One region of the Paenibacillus sp. J22P165 genome, then DNA from elsewhere that is predicted to be linked to it. Evidence: predicted binding sites of a transcription regulator. Region 1 holds the regulator's gene; the other holds the start of a gene.

Region 1 (8,141 bases):
TGCTTCTTTATGTGCAAAAACAATCGCGGATACAGAAGCTTCCGGCTCCATCATGAACGACTCCGTCAGCTCAACGCCGATATCCTCTGGCTTCAACAAATTAAACAGCTTCGCCTGATCATCGAGATTAGGGCATGCTGGGTAACCGAATGAGAAGCGTTGACCGATATATTTGGCCCCGAATCTTTCTTGCATCGTCATGTCCACGCGATCTGCAATCCCAACGACATCACGCATAATGTGATGAACGCGCTCAGCAAAACCTTCTGCTACTTCTAAAGCTGTCGCTTGCAAAGCATGAGATTTCAAATAATCCCCTTTATCGCGCCATTCCTTAGCCAACTCATTAATATCATGGCCAGCTGTCACGAGTAAGAAACCTACGTAATCCATTTCGCCGCTTTCAACGGATTTCAAATAATCGGCCAAACATAAGTACGGCTCCTTGTCTTGTCGAGGGAATGTAAATGTCTCGAGTACCTTGCTTGTATCTGACGGATCATAAATGATGACATCATTCCCATTGGACTGTGCTGGGAAGAAGCGATACATACCATGAGCCTTAATAATACCATTATGCTGGGCAGCATGGAGAATCGAGTCAACTGTGTCTTTCAACTGCATCGCTTTCGTATCTTTATCACTCAACAACTGCTCGACTTTCCCCTTCAAACCAAGGTGATGACCTAACAGCATTTGCATATTCACATAAGGCATCAAATGGCTGATAGGATAGTCACGCAAGATATGACGATCCGTATCCTGCGGTACTTGAACAGGCAGATCTTTGGAGACAGCTGATGAACTCACGCGTGTAAGCTGCGGCAGCTTCTCTTCTTTTTTCCCCGTATCCATCACATCGGATTCCAAGCTATCACGAAGTTCTTGAATCAACCGTTTGCGCTGCTCAGGATCACTCAACTTGTTCGCAATATCCAGACCATCCATCGCATCTTTCGCATATAGAACTACACCCTCATATTCCGGTTGAATACGAGTCTTGGTGAATTTCCGAGTCAGCGCAGCTCCACCAACGAGAATCGGTACATCCACACCTGCAGTCCGCAAATCCTGCGCAGTAATTACCATTTGTTGTGCGGATTTAACTAGCAAGCCAGATAGCCCGATCGCATCTGCTTGCTCTTTCCGATAAGCTTCAATAATTTGTTCCGGCGGTACTTTAATCCCTAAGTTAATAATCTTGTATCCGTTATTGGACAGGATAATCTCAACGAGATTTTTCCCGATATCATGAACGTCCCCTTTGACAGTTGCCAAAATAATTTTACCCTTCACGGCAGTCTCGGATTTCTCCATGAATGCTTCCAGGTAATTAACGGACGCTTTCATGACCTCAGCGCTTTGAAGCACCTCTGCTACGATAAGTTCGTTACCATTGAAGAGACGCCCTACTTCCTCCATTCCCTTCATAAGTGGCCCATTAATGACCTCTAGTGGGGAATAGGTTTGAAGTGCGATTTCTAAGTCAGGTATTAACCCTTCCTTTGTTCCTTCAACAACATAAGACCCCAGTCTCTCTTCCAGGGATAGATTGGAAATCTTCTCCTTCTTTTCGACTTTTTTCTCACGGAAGTGGGCGACAAAATTCGCCAAAGTCTCATCAGTCGTATTATAAATGAGTTCTTCTGCTAGTTGACGCTCTGTATCCGGAATCGACGCATACCGCTCTAGTTTCTCCGTATTTACGATCGCATAATCAAGTCCAGCTTTCGTACAGTGGTACAGGTAAACCGAGTTCAGAACTTCACGACCCGCATCCGGTAAACCGAATGAGATATTACTTAGTCCTAGAATCGTTTTGGCAAGCGGATATTTCTCTTTAATCAGCTTAATCCCTTCAATTGTTTCAACGGCAGAACCAATGTACTGCGGGTCTCCTGAACCAACAGGGAACATGTTCGGATCAAAAATAATATCTTCCGGATTCATCCCATACTTGCCAGTAAGAAGTTCATAAGAACGTGTTGCCACTTCGATTTTCGCTTGACGCGATACCGCTTGGCCACGCTCGTCAATCAAAATACATACGACAGATGCTCCGTAACGATGAATCAATGGTAAAATTCCTTCGAATTTCGTTTCTCCATCTTCTAAGTTAATCGAGTTGATAATCGCTTTACCTTGAGAATATTTGAGTCCAAGCTCAATAATGTGATCATACGTCGAGTCAATCATTAATGGCACTTTGACCTTTTTGACAACCTCTTGCATGAACTCCTCTACCGCGTAAGCTTCGTCAATATCTGTATCTTGTAGATTAATATCGATGACATGTGCGCCGTTTTTCACTTGGTTCCGAGCAATTTCAGAGCCCTCTTCAAATTTACCCTCTTTGATCAGACGCTTAAACTTTCTGGATCCGGAAATATTCGTCCGCTCACCAACCATGATAGGACGGTTCTCTGGCTCAATATAGACAGTCTCAATACCGGAAATCGCAGGTGGATGCGAGCCATATTCTGATCTTGGCTTGTAATTGGCTAACGTTTCAGCCATCGCACGAATGTGCTCAGGCGTCGTTCCGCAACAGCCGCCGGCAATATTGATCCAGCCTTGCTCTGCAAATCCAGCCATCTTCTTCGCTAAAGATTCTGGTGATTCGTGGTAGTGACCATTCTCATCCGGCAAACCTGCATTTGGATAGCAGCTGATCGCTGTATCAGCAATACCAGAGAGTGTACGGATGTGATCTCTCATGAATTCTGGTCCTGTTGCACAGTTCAAACCCATCGATATCGGCTTCAAATGCTCGAGTGAAATATAGAAGGATTCAATATTTTGTCCAGCAAGCGTTGTTCCCATTGGCTCAATCGTTCCGGAAATCATAATGGGCAGCTCTACACCTAAGGTTTCAAATGCTCTGCGAATCCCAATACTTCCTGCTTTCACGTTGAGTGTATCTTGGGAAGTCTCTAGCAGCATCGCATCTACGCCTGCCTCAATGAGTGCAAGTGCCTGCTCGTAGTAGCTTTCTTCCAGTTGCTCGAAAGTCACACCACCCGTTACGGATAAGGTTTTGGTTGTCGGACCCATTGCCCCCACAACGTATCTCGGCCATTCTGGTGTCGAATATTTCTCAGCAGCCGCAATCGCCAATTTGGCAGCGGCGATATTCAACTCCCGATGACGATCTTGCAAGTCATACTCCGCCAAAACGACACTCGTCGTTCCGAACGTATTCGTTTCTATCATATCAGCGCCAGCGGCGAAATAAGCTTCATGAATTTTTTGAATGACATCTGGGCGTGTCACACACAGGATTTCATTACATCCATCTAAGTCATCACTTCCGAAATCATCAGCCGTCAAATTCTCCTGCTGGATCATCGTACCCATGGCACCATCTAGGATCATAATCTTTTTCTTTAGTTGTTCTTGAATCGGTGGTTTCTTCATGACTAGACTCCCTTTCAACTTTTCCTAAACCGTAATAAAAAAAACGACAAATTATGTTAAGATTTAGTGTAACAGAATACGGCCTTTATGAAAAGATTTTGAATTATCATAAATTCCTATGGGTTTTATCGGAAATATTCATTTCCTTCCATCGACAGTTACCATGATTTCCACTATAATATGTATATATTTATTCTAGAAAGAGGGATGTAGCGTGGCACAAATTAGAATTCGTAATACGAATGAACGCATCGAAGGCGAAAATGAAGTTAAAGCCTTCTTGGATAGTCAAGAAGTTGTCTATGAACACTGGGACGCAAACAAGCTTCCTGTCGCACTGCGCGAGAAATTCACCCTAAGTGAGGAAGAAAAAGCAGAAATCATTTCCACGTATGAACCAGAAATCAAAGATCTAGCCGCTAGACGCGGTTATGAAATTTGGGACGTTATTTCCCTTTCTGATGTAACGCCGAATATCGAAGAGCTTCTGAAGAAGTTCGAGCAAGTGCATACGCACACAGAAGATGAGATTCGTGCCATCGTGTCAGGTAAAGGAATTTTCATTATCAAATCCGAAGAACACGGCTATTTCGATGTTGAACTTGAGCCAGGAGATGTCATCTCCGTTCCAGAGAACACGAACCACTTCTTCACTTTGATGGATAACCGTGAGATTGTTGCTGTTCGCCTTTTCATCGAAAAAGATGGCTGGGTCGCTTACAATGTTGATGATCCACAATTCAGTAAAGCTTAATCTTATATTCGTAAAAAATAGCCCAACAGCACAGGACATTACGTCTTGCTTAGCTGCTGGGCTTTTCTATTAACAAACCTTATGACCTAACTGTTCGCAATAATCGGCAATACTTCTTGAAGACGGCTTACTTCGTAAGCTGGTACGATTTCATCGCCACTTTGTAGTCCATGGTGGTTAATCCAGATGTTACGCATACCGATGCTTCCCGACCCCAAAATATCTGTTGTTAGCTTGTCCCCAATCATAATGCCTTCATCAGCATTGATATCAAGCAGCCCTAAGGCATAGTTGAAAATAGCCGCAGCTGGCTTCCCTTGACCGAATTCACCTGAAATTACGATATGATCAAAGTAGGAAGCAATCGCAGGAACACCTGCTAATTTCTCTTTTTGAAGATCTGGTGAACCATTAGTTAGAAGAAGCAGCTTGTAGTTCCCCTTCAACGCGTCTAACACGCGGAACGTTTCTTCATATACATAGGGACGACTGCGACGCTCAGCTGCAAACAGCTCCCCTAGCTTGTAGCCTAGCTCACGATTCTCGATCCCAAGTGCAGCTAAACCTCTTGTCCAAGATTCCGTGCGGTAGCCTGGCGCTAGCTTCTCTAACTTACGGAAGTTCTCATCTTCACCTTGCGTGAAGTTAGCCCATAGTCCTTCAAATGGATTAATCCCAATCATTTTCGTAAATGGGAACGTCTCGAAGGATTCATACAAACTTCTTGCTTCTTTACGAACAGACGCTTCTAATTCCTCAGGTTTTACATCGACATGCTTCGCTGCTTCTTCACAAGTTGCAGTAAAGGCTTCCTCCACACTACGATCATCCCATAATAGAGTATCATCCAAATCAAAAAGCACAGCTTTCAACGTCATCATTCATTTCCCCTTTGAATGTAGTATCTATGTGTAAGCTTAATTCTCTTCGTCAGTGAACTTAATTGAATCCAGTTGGACTTTCAGGTTCCCTCTGAATGCATCAATATACTTCTTTCTCAGCTCGTTGCGCTCATCCAGTTCTGCATCTGTTAGACCAACTGTCTTCGCTTTGCGAGCTAATTCATTGATGCGCTCAATCGTTTTATCCATGCTGTCACTCATTGTAATCCTCCCAGTCAAAATTTCAATATGAGTACTACTTTGCCATCACAGTTTGTGATTGTCAAGGATACATCATAAAGAGCCATAGACCTAAGGGTCCATGGCTCAAACTTTCATCTATATAGATAGCTAAAAATGTACGTATTAAGGAAGTAATAGAACCTGACCCGCTTGTAGAGAACTGCTCGATAAATGATTAAATGATTTCAATCGTTCGACATAAGAACGCGTGTTCTCACCCTTCTTTTTGTGAGAGTCCGCGATTTCCCAGAGTGTATCACCACTTTGAATAACAATCTTTTCGTGTTGGATCGGTTGTGCGGATGGTTGAATGGAATCAGTTGGTATAGACGATGTAACCGTACTATCACCTGCATAGGCTTGTACAATCGCACCAAACGAAAACACAGTTCCAAGAATTACTGCTATCAGCAAGAAACGAAGTAGTAGTTTCGCATGACCCCGTTTAGTCGTCATCCCTTTGGATGCTTGAGCAGTACCTTGAAGTGTTGTTCTTCCGTTCGATTGTGAATAAGCCATATACATAAAATCATCCCCCAAACATTTGTTCTGATATCAGAATAACACGAACACATGTTTGAGTCAACCGTTTCTCGAACTTATGTTTGTACGAACTCGGGTTCTATGTTATACTTTGGGTAATGATTCCCAGTATTGGAGTGATATCTTATGAGTAAAATTTCGCAGCGTCAACAAGCAATAATGGAATTCATTAAGAACGAAGTGAAAGATAAGGGCTACCCGCCTTCCGTTAGAGAAATAGGCGAAGCTGTTGGACTAGCTTCCAGTTCAACTGTACATGGACATTTGGAGCGTCTTGAGAAAAAAGGCATGATTCGTCGAGATCCTACTAAACCGCGTGCAATCGAAATTCTAGGGCTTGATGGTGCTGAGTCCCAATTCGCAGTTTCCGTCGCTCGTGTTCCCCTCGTTGGTAAAGTAACAGCAGGTGTTCCCATTACAGCCACTGAGAATATCGAAGATTACTTCCCGCTTCCTTCCAGTATGGTTGGCGACAACAACGTGTTCATGCTCAGCATCATGGGTGACAGTATGATCGAAGCTGGCATTCATAATGGCGACTATGTCATCGTTAAACAACAACAAACAGCGAACAACGGCGATATCGTTGTCGCCATGACCGAAGATGATGAAGCAACCGTTAAGCGTTTCTACAAAGAGAAGGATCATATTCGCCTTCAACCTGAGAACTCCGCGCTGCAACCTATTCTCTTGAAGAATGTAACGATTCTAGGGCGCGTTATCGGTTTGTTCCGGGATATGTAAGACTTGAATACCGCCACAAAAGAAAGGCTCTCGAAGTGAAATTTCACTTGAGAGCCTTTCTTTTTCCTACTTTTAAAAAGTTAACACCCAGTTCCCCGCGCGGAAAATCGGCTCAATCGTCCCATCTGCTAGTTCCCCATCGATCTCAAGCTCCGCAGAACCTATCATGAAATCCACATGGATCAAGGAACTGTTCCCTCCACGAGCTTTCAACTCCGCGTTTGACAGTGTAGTCCCTTCCTTCAAATTGATCGGATAACAGCTGCCCAAGGCCAAATGGCATGATGCATTCTCATCAATACCCGTGTTATAGAAAATACGATTAACATTGGAAATCGGAGAATCAAATGGCACAAGTGCAACCTCTCCTAGATAGCGTGCACCTTCATCCATATCCAATAAACGAGCCAAATGGTCATAACCCACTTCAGCTTGGAAATCTACAACCTTACCTGCTTCGAACGTAAATGAAAACCGATCCACCAATGCCCCATTGATATTTAACGGCATCGTACTCGCTACAGTTCCACTTACCCCTGTTCGGTTTGGAATGGTAAACACTTCTTCCGTCGGCATATTCGCCACATAACGGATGCCCCGAGCGTTCTCATTATCCCCGCCTAGCCAAATATGTCCCTCTGGAAGTTCAACTCGCAGATTAGTCCCTGTAGCCCGATAACGCAGTGCTTTATAACTTCTAGCATTCAGCAAGCTATGTGTGGCCTTCAGCGTATCCAAATGTGTTTGCCATGCTGCGATAGGATCATCTTCATAAACACGATTGAATTGGAAAACAGCATCCCACATCGCAGGAATTCGTTCCCCTTCAGGTAAATCCGCATACACCATGTTCGCCCAAGCTTCTGTAGGTGCTTTGATCAGACACCAGCTGAACTGGCCTGTACGAACATACTGTTGATACTTAGCTCTCGCTGTTGACGCAGCTTTCGATGCACGCGAAATTAAACTAGCATCAATCCCATCATATAAGTTCGGATTCGGAACCTTGATATTCAACAATGCGCCGCCATTTTCTACAAAACGCTCTAACATCGTTGTATACCACTCTGGGTAATAGTCCATCGATTCATCCTGTGCATAATCAAATTTGCTTCGTGTTACAACATCGTCTTGCCAATGCACATGCACATAATTCGCACCTGCTTCATATGCCTTCCGGACAATAAGTCTTGTTAAATCAAGCGTCTCAATAGGTGCTTCTACCAAGAGATCCTGACCTTTATTCAAATTAACCCCAATTCGAATCACTAACTCTGCATACTTTTCTAGATTACGATTAAAATTGTCCATTGTTCAATTATTCTCCTTCGCATTAAAAAGCCCACCAGCTCTCATAAACGAGGCTGACGGGCTCTAATTATCTAATTGTAAGAATCAAATCCTAGTACAAGGAAAGATATTGATCTCTTTCCCATTGGTGAACTTGTGTGCGGTACATGTCCCACTCAATTTCCTTCAACTCATAGAAGTGCGCCAACGCGTGTTCGCCTAGTGTATCGCAAACAACATCGTCACGAAGCAACTCGTCTAGTGCTTGT
Region 2 (8,141 bases), on a different contig from region 1:
TTTTTATTCGCTGCGCTTGGTGGCGGGATTGGTGGTTGGCTGGGCATGCGGATGTGGCGGCATAAGACGAAGCATACTTCGTTTGTCGTTGGTTTTCCGCTCCTAATTGCTTTGAATTGTATCTGTGTCATCCTCATTGCCGTGTATATGTAAAATGAAATGAAGGAACAGCTGCCGGGAACGGTGGCTGTTTTTTCGTCTTTTTCTGCTGCTTGTCGATAGAAGTTTGCTCCTAGACAGATTACGCAGTCAAGTTTACCTGTATTCACTCATAAGATAGGAGCATGTCGGGTATCGGAGGTGCGGGGATGAGTTATCAGCAATATGGCATCGATCCTGCGCTCGTGGAGCGTGTAAAGTTCAAGATGAAAAATCCTGAGGTCAAAGAACGCATCAAAATGCTGCTCCAAGGCGTGACTAAGGCAGATTTACAAAATGCAGCGAAGGTTACGCGCCTAATCGGTCTTGCCGCGGGTATTTTTGGTGAGAAACTGAGCGGGAGCCAGACAAATCAGATTTTAACGTTTATCTTGGCGCAAAAGATTGATCCGAATAACACGTTTCATTTAATTAAATTATGGTCTATATTTCGATAGTTCATGATGAAAACGCCACATGTAGAGCGTGAGATGCTCTATTGTGGTGTTTTTGCGAGTAAGCCGCACGTAATTAAATAGCTGCGAAAGGCCTCTGGGTAAGCTCAACTCCAGAAGGCCTTTTTTCGTGAGGATACATTTTATCCGAGGGGTGACATGAGTACAAGCATATTAAGCTGAATTTCATTTATTAGTAATAAGTTGTTTGAAGCAAGAAAGGTTCTTGTCTTAGGGAGGGTATGATTTGTGAACTATTGCGGTCCTGCAGGTGAGGATGAATTTCAAAAAAAATGTTCATGTTCAGTTCCTTTAAGCTGCGGCGGCATTCCGTGTGTATGTCCAACTGGTCCAACTGGCCCAACCGGAGCAACGGGTGAAACTGGGGCAACCGGAGCAACTGGGGCAACCGGAGCAACGGGTGAAACTGGCGCAACTGGCGCAACCGGAGCAACCGGAGCAACCGGAGCAACCGGAGCCACTGGCCCAACTGGCCCAACCGGAGCAACGGGTGAAACTGGCGCAACCGGGGCAACCGGCCCAACCGGCCCAACCGGCCCAACTGGAGCGACTGGACCAACCGGCCCAACTGGAGTAACTGGAGTAACTGGAGCAACGGGAGTAACTGGAGCAACCGGGCCAACCGGTGCGACTGGACCAACTGGAGCAACTGGAGCAACCGGGGCAACTGGGGCAACTGGAGCGACTGGCCCAACCGGAGCAACTGGAGCAACTGGAGGAACAGGCCCAACAGGCCCAACAGGCCCAACCGGAGGAACTGGAGCAACCGGAGCGACTGGCCCAACCGGGGTAACTGGTGCGACTGGGGCAACCGGCCCAACTGGTGCGACTGGACCAAATTTTGCGACGAATGGATTTTCGGCATTCCTATCTACGTTATCCATTGCAACAAGTACACAGCTTACGAATTGGTCGACGACTAGTCCGTATTATGGAAATGCGAATTTTAACGCAGTTACAGGCAACTTTACAGTGCCGACAACAGGAAGATATACGATACTAGCAACGATTAACTACGCTACGACTGCAGCTGTCAGCGTGAGCATAGGCGCCGGGGTCAATCCTTTTTTTGCCGTGCAGCGAACATCTCCTTCCGCCTTCAATTTGGTGAGCGGTTATCTACCTATTTTGAATGTTAACGTAGTATTGGTTTTAACTTTGCGTGCGGTATTGGGAACCGGTGAAATTACGTTGGCTGGAGACGTTGCGTTGTCGGCTGGTGATGTTGTTGGTTTATTTTATAATGCGGCTGGATTAGCAATTACGATCAATATAGGCAATGCTGCGGCTGGAGTTGTCTGGTCCATACACCAGATTGCCTAGTCTCACGTATTGAAATAAATCGAAAACATGTATGACCATTGGGGGAGAACAATCATCTAATATAAGTATGCAATAGGAATTGACACTTCGAGGGGAGGAGGAGGCGGTGATCAAGAAGAAACGCAGCGCGAGGAAAAAGGTTATAGAGCTGACTATCGTTCACAAGACATCGTCTTCTTGCTTATCCTTAAACAAAGGGAGAGTCAGCAGGCCAAAGCAGAAAAAGCGGTCTTATCGTCAATTGTTGACGAGTATCACACATCCCGTTCTACCTCCTTCTCGCAGCCGCTATCCAATCAATAAGTCAAAGCCTGAGTGGAGCTCAAATCCAAAACTAAAGCTAATTTATAAGCCAATGCTGAGACCTTGTCCGCCACCAAAGCCCCATCATTGCCATCCTTCACCTCCACTGACAACAATTAATAAAGAATGCTGCGGTAATATACTTCTTCAAGGCAATCAGCCTGGATTTCGGATATGGGAGATGGATGTGGAGTCCAAGATCGAAGTGGCTCAGATTAGTATATACTCGAGCTCGAGCAGCACTCAAGATATAGAGGTTGAGATTGAATTCGAGGATGCCGATAACAAACAACTGAGCGTGCCTCCCGGCAGTACCGTAAATTATATCGGTCAAGGTGTCAAAGCCATTGCTATCTCTTCACTGCGCGACGAGATGAGTTATGTGGAAGGTAAGTACGTTATCTCCACTACACTCCAAATCCAATCCGAACATCGATGCTGCGATCCTGAATAAGATGGTTTCTCACGGTTAAGTGAAAAACCACCTTATTGTTGTGCGCTTTTTACATGCTGTATCGCACAGTTATGCAAAACTCCCCGGTTGCCGCTGCTGTCGTTGTAATCGTAATCGTATCGAACCGCCCGACAGTAAACGAGGTGCTACCTCCTATTGGCACTATGATAGGTGTCATGATAGGAGCTGCCGAACGGAGAAAATTTACTGTAATAGTAGCGGTCCCAGTTTCATTCTTGACATATCCAGTACCGCTAATCAGAGTTGCCATATTATCGGTGTAAACAGTTGTTGTACCTGCCCCAGTCGCCAGCCAATTCGTACATACTTTATCTTGCACGTAGGTTTTTTCTGAACAACAGCAAAGAGCTGTGTTACTACAAGAGCACATAATGAGTACCTCCTTTAGGTGTCAAATGGCATTATTGAATTGAATAACGGGTTGTGATGCAAAATTCGCCCTGATATAAACCCGCGTCTGCGCCATCCAGTGTTATCTGAATAGTGGAGAAGCGTTGGTAAGTAAAAGCCAGACTTGTTCCAGGTGCAATGGTAACCGCAGCCGTTAAAATGGAAGCCCCTGCGCTGTTTAATACATCCAACGTAATATCAGCAGGTCCGACATCAAATTTCACATATCCCGTGCCGACAAGGTTCGGATTAATATTATTCGTGTAAGCGACAATGTCTACATCTGCGATACCTACTGTGCCGGTCCATGGCGTACATACTTTATCCTGTACAAAATTTTTCTCTGAGCAGCATGTTAACGAAGCCGCCGAATTATCACATGCCATAGCTAAGAAAACCTCCTCCGCTTCTTTGTTTCTAAGCTATTTAATGCAGGCGATTACCTCAACGCTTGGACATCCGCCTGACTAATGAATATTTAATATGACATGTCTGGGTGCGACTTCAAGGGGGCGGCGACATGTGTTCGCATGTGGTATTTCCTGTATTTTCTAATTAATAGGTAAAAAGAGATAAAATAATTGAAAATAACTGTATTTCATCCTTTTATTAGTATAAAAATCTCTAAAAAACCACTTGCATAACGAATACGTGTTCGGTATATAATATGGAAAACGAATATATGTTCGCATATGGTGGTGAGAACATGAGTGGTACTTCAAGAGTAGAGACAGAAGAGGATGTTCAAATGATTAAGGAATACACGCTGTTGCCGATTTTGCTTGATATGCTCGCAAGAGATATGGAGGAGCTTAAGGTTTATAAAGATAAAATCGTTTATAATCACATTCTTTTCTATCTCAGAGAGGTTGAGATGGGGATTTATCCAGAATTACAACAGTTGAAAAGCAAGATGAAGCAGCGAGAGATTAAGGTAATTCACACGGAAATGAATGCTTTAGGGATCCAAGTTGAATACAAGGTTCGAGGTTACATTCATCATTTCACGATGCTTCGTAGTTTGGTCAAGGCTGAGCTTATGACTATGCTGATGAATATGCGGGGGGAATTGCGATGAACAAAGGAAACAGGGGCGAGGAGCGAACGATCTTCTTGGCGGATTGTCAAAGTTTTTATGCTAGTGTCGAGAAAGCCGATCATCCAGGACTAGAGAATAAGCCAGTTGCCGTTGCGGGAGATCCTGCGTTAAGGTCGGGCATTATTTTAGCTGCCTGCCCTGTTGCCAAAGGATTTGGCGTATCCACAGCCGAAAGGTTGGGGGAAGCGCTGAAAAAGTGCCCTGAACTGATTGTGATGCGTCCACGGATGCAGCATTACATTAATGTTTCATTGCAAATAACTGAAATTTACGAGGAAGTCACGGATCTCGTTGAAGTTTTCAGTATTGACGAACAATTTCTGGATGTAACCGGAAGTATTTCGCGTTATGGAGATGCGATGACGATTGCTGAGACTCTGCAGCTCAAGGTGCTCAAACAAACGGGCGTTAAGGTTCGTGTGGGAATCAGCTCCAATAAGATTCTAGCGAAAATCGCGACAGATATTTGGGCCAAAAAGAATGCGACCGGCATTTTCACATTGCTGCCATCCGCTGTCGAGGAGCACCTTTGGAAGGAACCTGTCAGTAAAATGTTCGGTGTTGGTTCGCGAATGACGGCGCATTTTGCCAAGTTGGGCATGTATACGATTGGCGAGGTCGCACGAACGCCACTGCCGCAGTTGAAGCAGAAGTTTCGCGCGCGCTTCGGCAAACAATCGGATATTCATGCGGAGGTCATGTGGCGGACGGCAAATGGTTTGGATGACAGCCCGGTTACGCCAGGGACGTTCGATACGCCTCCGAAGTCGATTGGCCATATGATGACGCTGCCGAGGGACTATGCGGAATCGTCAGAGGTCAATACGATCCTCATGGAATTGACGGAAGAGGTATGCCGTGACTGTCGACGCAAAGGGTATATGGCCTCCATTGTGACGGTCAGTTGCATGTGCAGTCCATTTGATGCGCCGACAGGCTTCTCACGTCAGATGAAGATGCCGGACCCAACGAATCATACTGGTACCGTTTTTCAAGCTGTGAAGCAGCTTTTCTATAAATTTTGGGATACGATGCCTGTTCGTCGTGCTGGCGTGATGCTGAGTCAGTTTGTGGATGATGAGACGTATCAGCTCACTCTTTTTGAAGATCAAGTCAAGGCGCGTGAACTGGAGAAAGTGACGGACAGCATTAAGGATCGGTTCGGTAATGCGGCGATTGTTCGTGCGTCTTCTCTGACGGCAGCGGGTCAAGCAAAGACGCGTTCGCTCAAAATTGGAGGCCATTATAAATGAGCAAAAAACTGCAGAATAACGGGTTGTGGGAATCCAGTCGCATGATGCTTCCTCAGCATCGAGAAGCTTTTCAAAACCAACGGCACGACAAACCGCTACCCACAAAACGCCCGACAGCAGATGACATTGGTATTATTAAAGAATCGGTTTTGCTGCCGCATATGCATACGATTGTTTTGCGAAGGGCGCGCGAAGTAGAGCGTTCCTCGGAGATGCTAAGAGCACTCTATTCGAAGGTGGCTCAGGTGCTGGCCAAAAACATGCACGCCGACTTAGCCAAAGTAAAGCGCCACATGCTGGAGAATGACATGCACGTTGCCGAAGAGGAGAAAGACGATCAGATGATCCGTTACCGGTTTAGGTGCCGTGAGCATGAAGATCGATTTACGATGACGAGAGACTACATGCGTGCTGAAATTGGTGCGAGAATCGGCAGATATGCCGACAGTTTAGTTACAACGATTTATGGCACAGATCCGCGTGTGAGTGTGTTGGAGATCGAAAAGAACAAAAAATCATGAAACTGCCTAGCTATCGCTAAGCCTCATGCGGTACAGCCTGAAGAAGAATGGTTCTTCGGGCTGTACGAATTGACGTAAGCCTATCTTTTTTCCATAATGGAGAGAGGGGAATTGGATAACCGTGTGAAGGAGAAGGATGTATACCTATGTGCGGACGCTATACGATCACTGTAACGTTAGAGGAATTGATGCTGCGTTACGATATGTACGATACTTTTATGCCAAGATATAGCCCCAAATATAATGTTGCGCCCGGACAACAGGTGATGGCCATCGTCCATGATGGGCAGCGAAATAAGCTAGGTGAGCTGAGGTGGGGACTCATTCCTGAATGGGCTAAAGAAGAGAAGATTGGCTATCAAATGCTCAATGCGCGTTCAGAAACCTTGGCGGACAAGCCTGCCTTCCGCAAGCCCTTTGAGCGTAAACGCTGTCTCATCCCGGCAGATTCTTTCTATGATTGGAAAGGAACCGGCAAGCATAAGCAGCCAATGCGTATAATGCTGCGCAGCAGGGAGCTTTTCAGCATGGCGGGTCTGTACGACACATGGACGTCTCCGGACGGCAACCGCATCTCGACGTGCACGGTCATCACGACCGAGTCCAACGAGATGATGAAGGATATTCATGAGCGGATGCCTGTCATTTTGCCACGGGAGAAGGAAGCTGTGTGGTTAGATCGGGGTGTGAAGAATGTGGAGCAGCTGGGTCCTTTGTTGCAACCCTATCCTTCAGAGTTGATGATGGCGTACCCGGTATCTAATCGGGTGGGGAATGTGCGCAATGATGACGAGCTATGCATAGAGCCGATAAGTCTTTTGATATAAAAGGCCGCGGGTAATAGAGAATGGGAGCGTCAAGAAAATGAAAAATGGTATGTTGCTTAGGGTCACGATTATACTTGCTATTGTAGCGGCGATTAATGGCTACATAGGCTGGCACTTGAAGGTTTTTTTATCGCATTTATTGGGTGCTTCATTTCATCCCTGGTTGTATTGGCCGGTGTTTTGGATCGTTGCATTCTCCTATGTCATCGGGCGGTTTGGAACGAAGGTGCTGCCTCCAACGCTAACACGACTGCTTAATATCATAGGTTCCTATTGGTTGGCTCTCATCCAATTTGGCATTCTTCTTTTGCCGTTCACGGATGTGGCGATTGGTGTGTTGTATGCAGTATCTGTTTCGCCAGCGACCTATGTACCCATTCTGGGATGGATTGACGTTGTTGCTGTGCTTGTTCTTTTGCTATGGGGTTCCTATAATGCACGAACGCCAATTGTACGTAAACATGAGATTACGATTTCTAAGCAAGCGGGAGATAGGAAACAGCTACGGGTTGCAGTAGCCTCGGATATTCATTTGGGCGCAGTCGTCGGCAATCGTCATTTGCGCAAGCTGGTTAAGCAGGTGAAAGCGATGAAGCCTGATTTGATTCTGCTGCCAGGCGACGTCATTGATGATGATATTAAACCTTTTATTCGGTATCAAATGGGACAAACCATGCGAGAGCTGCAGGCGCCGTTAGGTGTGTATGCCGTGTTAGGCAACCATGAATACTATGGGGGGCATATTCCAGCCTTCGTGGAACAAATGGAACAAATCGGCATTCGCGTGCTGATGGATGAAGTCGTTCATGTCGAAGAGTGTTTATATCTCGTGGGGCGTAAAGATAAATCGGCGGAACATTCCCCTGGAGGACGTAAGCCGTTAGTCTCCTTGCTAGACGGGATAGATCTTACGCAGCCCATTATAGTCATGGATCATCAACCGTACCAGTTAGACGTAGCGGAGGCAGCAGGTGTCGATGTGAATCTGTCAGGTCATACGCATCGTGGTCAAATAGCGCCGAATCATCTGTTCACTAGGCGGATTTTTGAACTGGATTGGGGCTATTTACGCAAAGGAAACCTTCATGCGCTTGTGTCTTCGGGCTTCGGCACATGGGGGCCGCCAATACGATTAGGCAGTCAATCTGAAATTATTGAACTGATTATTCATTTTACAAGTAACGATAGAGAAGAGGATTAACACGAATGCAAGAGTTAGAGAAGAAACAAATTACCGCTGTGGAGCTGGCGGCAGCGATGATGCAGCTTACCATGAAAAGTATAGAAAATAGCTGGGATACCCTACAGCCGGCAATACTAGCTTACTTGTCTCCTC

What was found. Region 1 encodes LexA, which represses DNA repair genes until DNA is damaged. Its sites were predicted from a motif close to CGAACATATGTTCG; they were not measured.
Region 2: AC58QM_RS19190 (YhjD family protein) is a predicted target of LexA. The motif match lies at 3,781-3,794, and genes of this name have one in related genera.

Annotation. Positions count from the first base shown of each region.
Region 1 covers NZ_JCAUAP010000002.1:145,427-153,567, forward strand. Annotated here, with positions in the region: gene metH (methionine synthase) at 1-3,417, opposite strand, end outside; gene AC58QM_RS04745 (1,2-dihydroxy-3-keto-5-methylthiopentene dioxygenase) at 3,632-4,171, shown strand; gene AC58QM_RS04750 (HAD family hydrolase) at 4,258-5,049, opposite strand; gene AC58QM_RS04755 (DUF896 domain-containing protein) at 5,089-5,274, opposite strand; gene AC58QM_RS04760 (LysM peptidoglycan-binding domain-containing protein) at 5,419-5,820, opposite strand; gene lexA (transcriptional repressor LexA) at 5,965-6,582, shown strand; gene AC58QM_RS04770 (aminopeptidase) at 6,655-7,893, opposite strand; gene glnA (type I glutamate--ammonia ligase) at 7,985-8,141, opposite strand, start outside.
Region 2 covers NZ_JCAUAP010000007.1:370,397-378,537, reverse strand. Annotated here, with positions in the region: gene AC58QM_RS19220 (DUF1294 domain-containing protein) at 1-153, shown strand, start outside; gene AC58QM_RS19215 (stage VI sporulation protein F) at 309-596, shown strand; gene AC58QM_RS19210 (BclA C-terminal domain-containing protein) at 843-1,937, shown strand; gene AC58QM_RS19205 (S-Ena type endospore appendage) at 2,044-2,694, shown strand; gene AC58QM_RS19200 (DUF3992 domain-containing protein) at 2,744-3,085, opposite strand; gene AC58QM_RS19195 (DUF3992 domain-containing protein) at 3,117-3,491, opposite strand; gene AC58QM_RS19190 (YhjD family protein) at 3,812-4,183, shown strand; gene AC58QM_RS19185 (DNA polymerase IV) at 4,180-5,457, shown strand; gene AC58QM_RS19180 (YhjD family protein) at 5,454-5,978, shown strand; gene AC58QM_RS19175 (SOS response-associated peptidase) at 6,125-6,805, shown strand; gene AC58QM_RS19170 (metallophosphoesterase) at 6,843-8,006, shown strand; gene AC58QM_RS19165 (hypothetical protein) at 8,012-8,141, shown strand, end outside.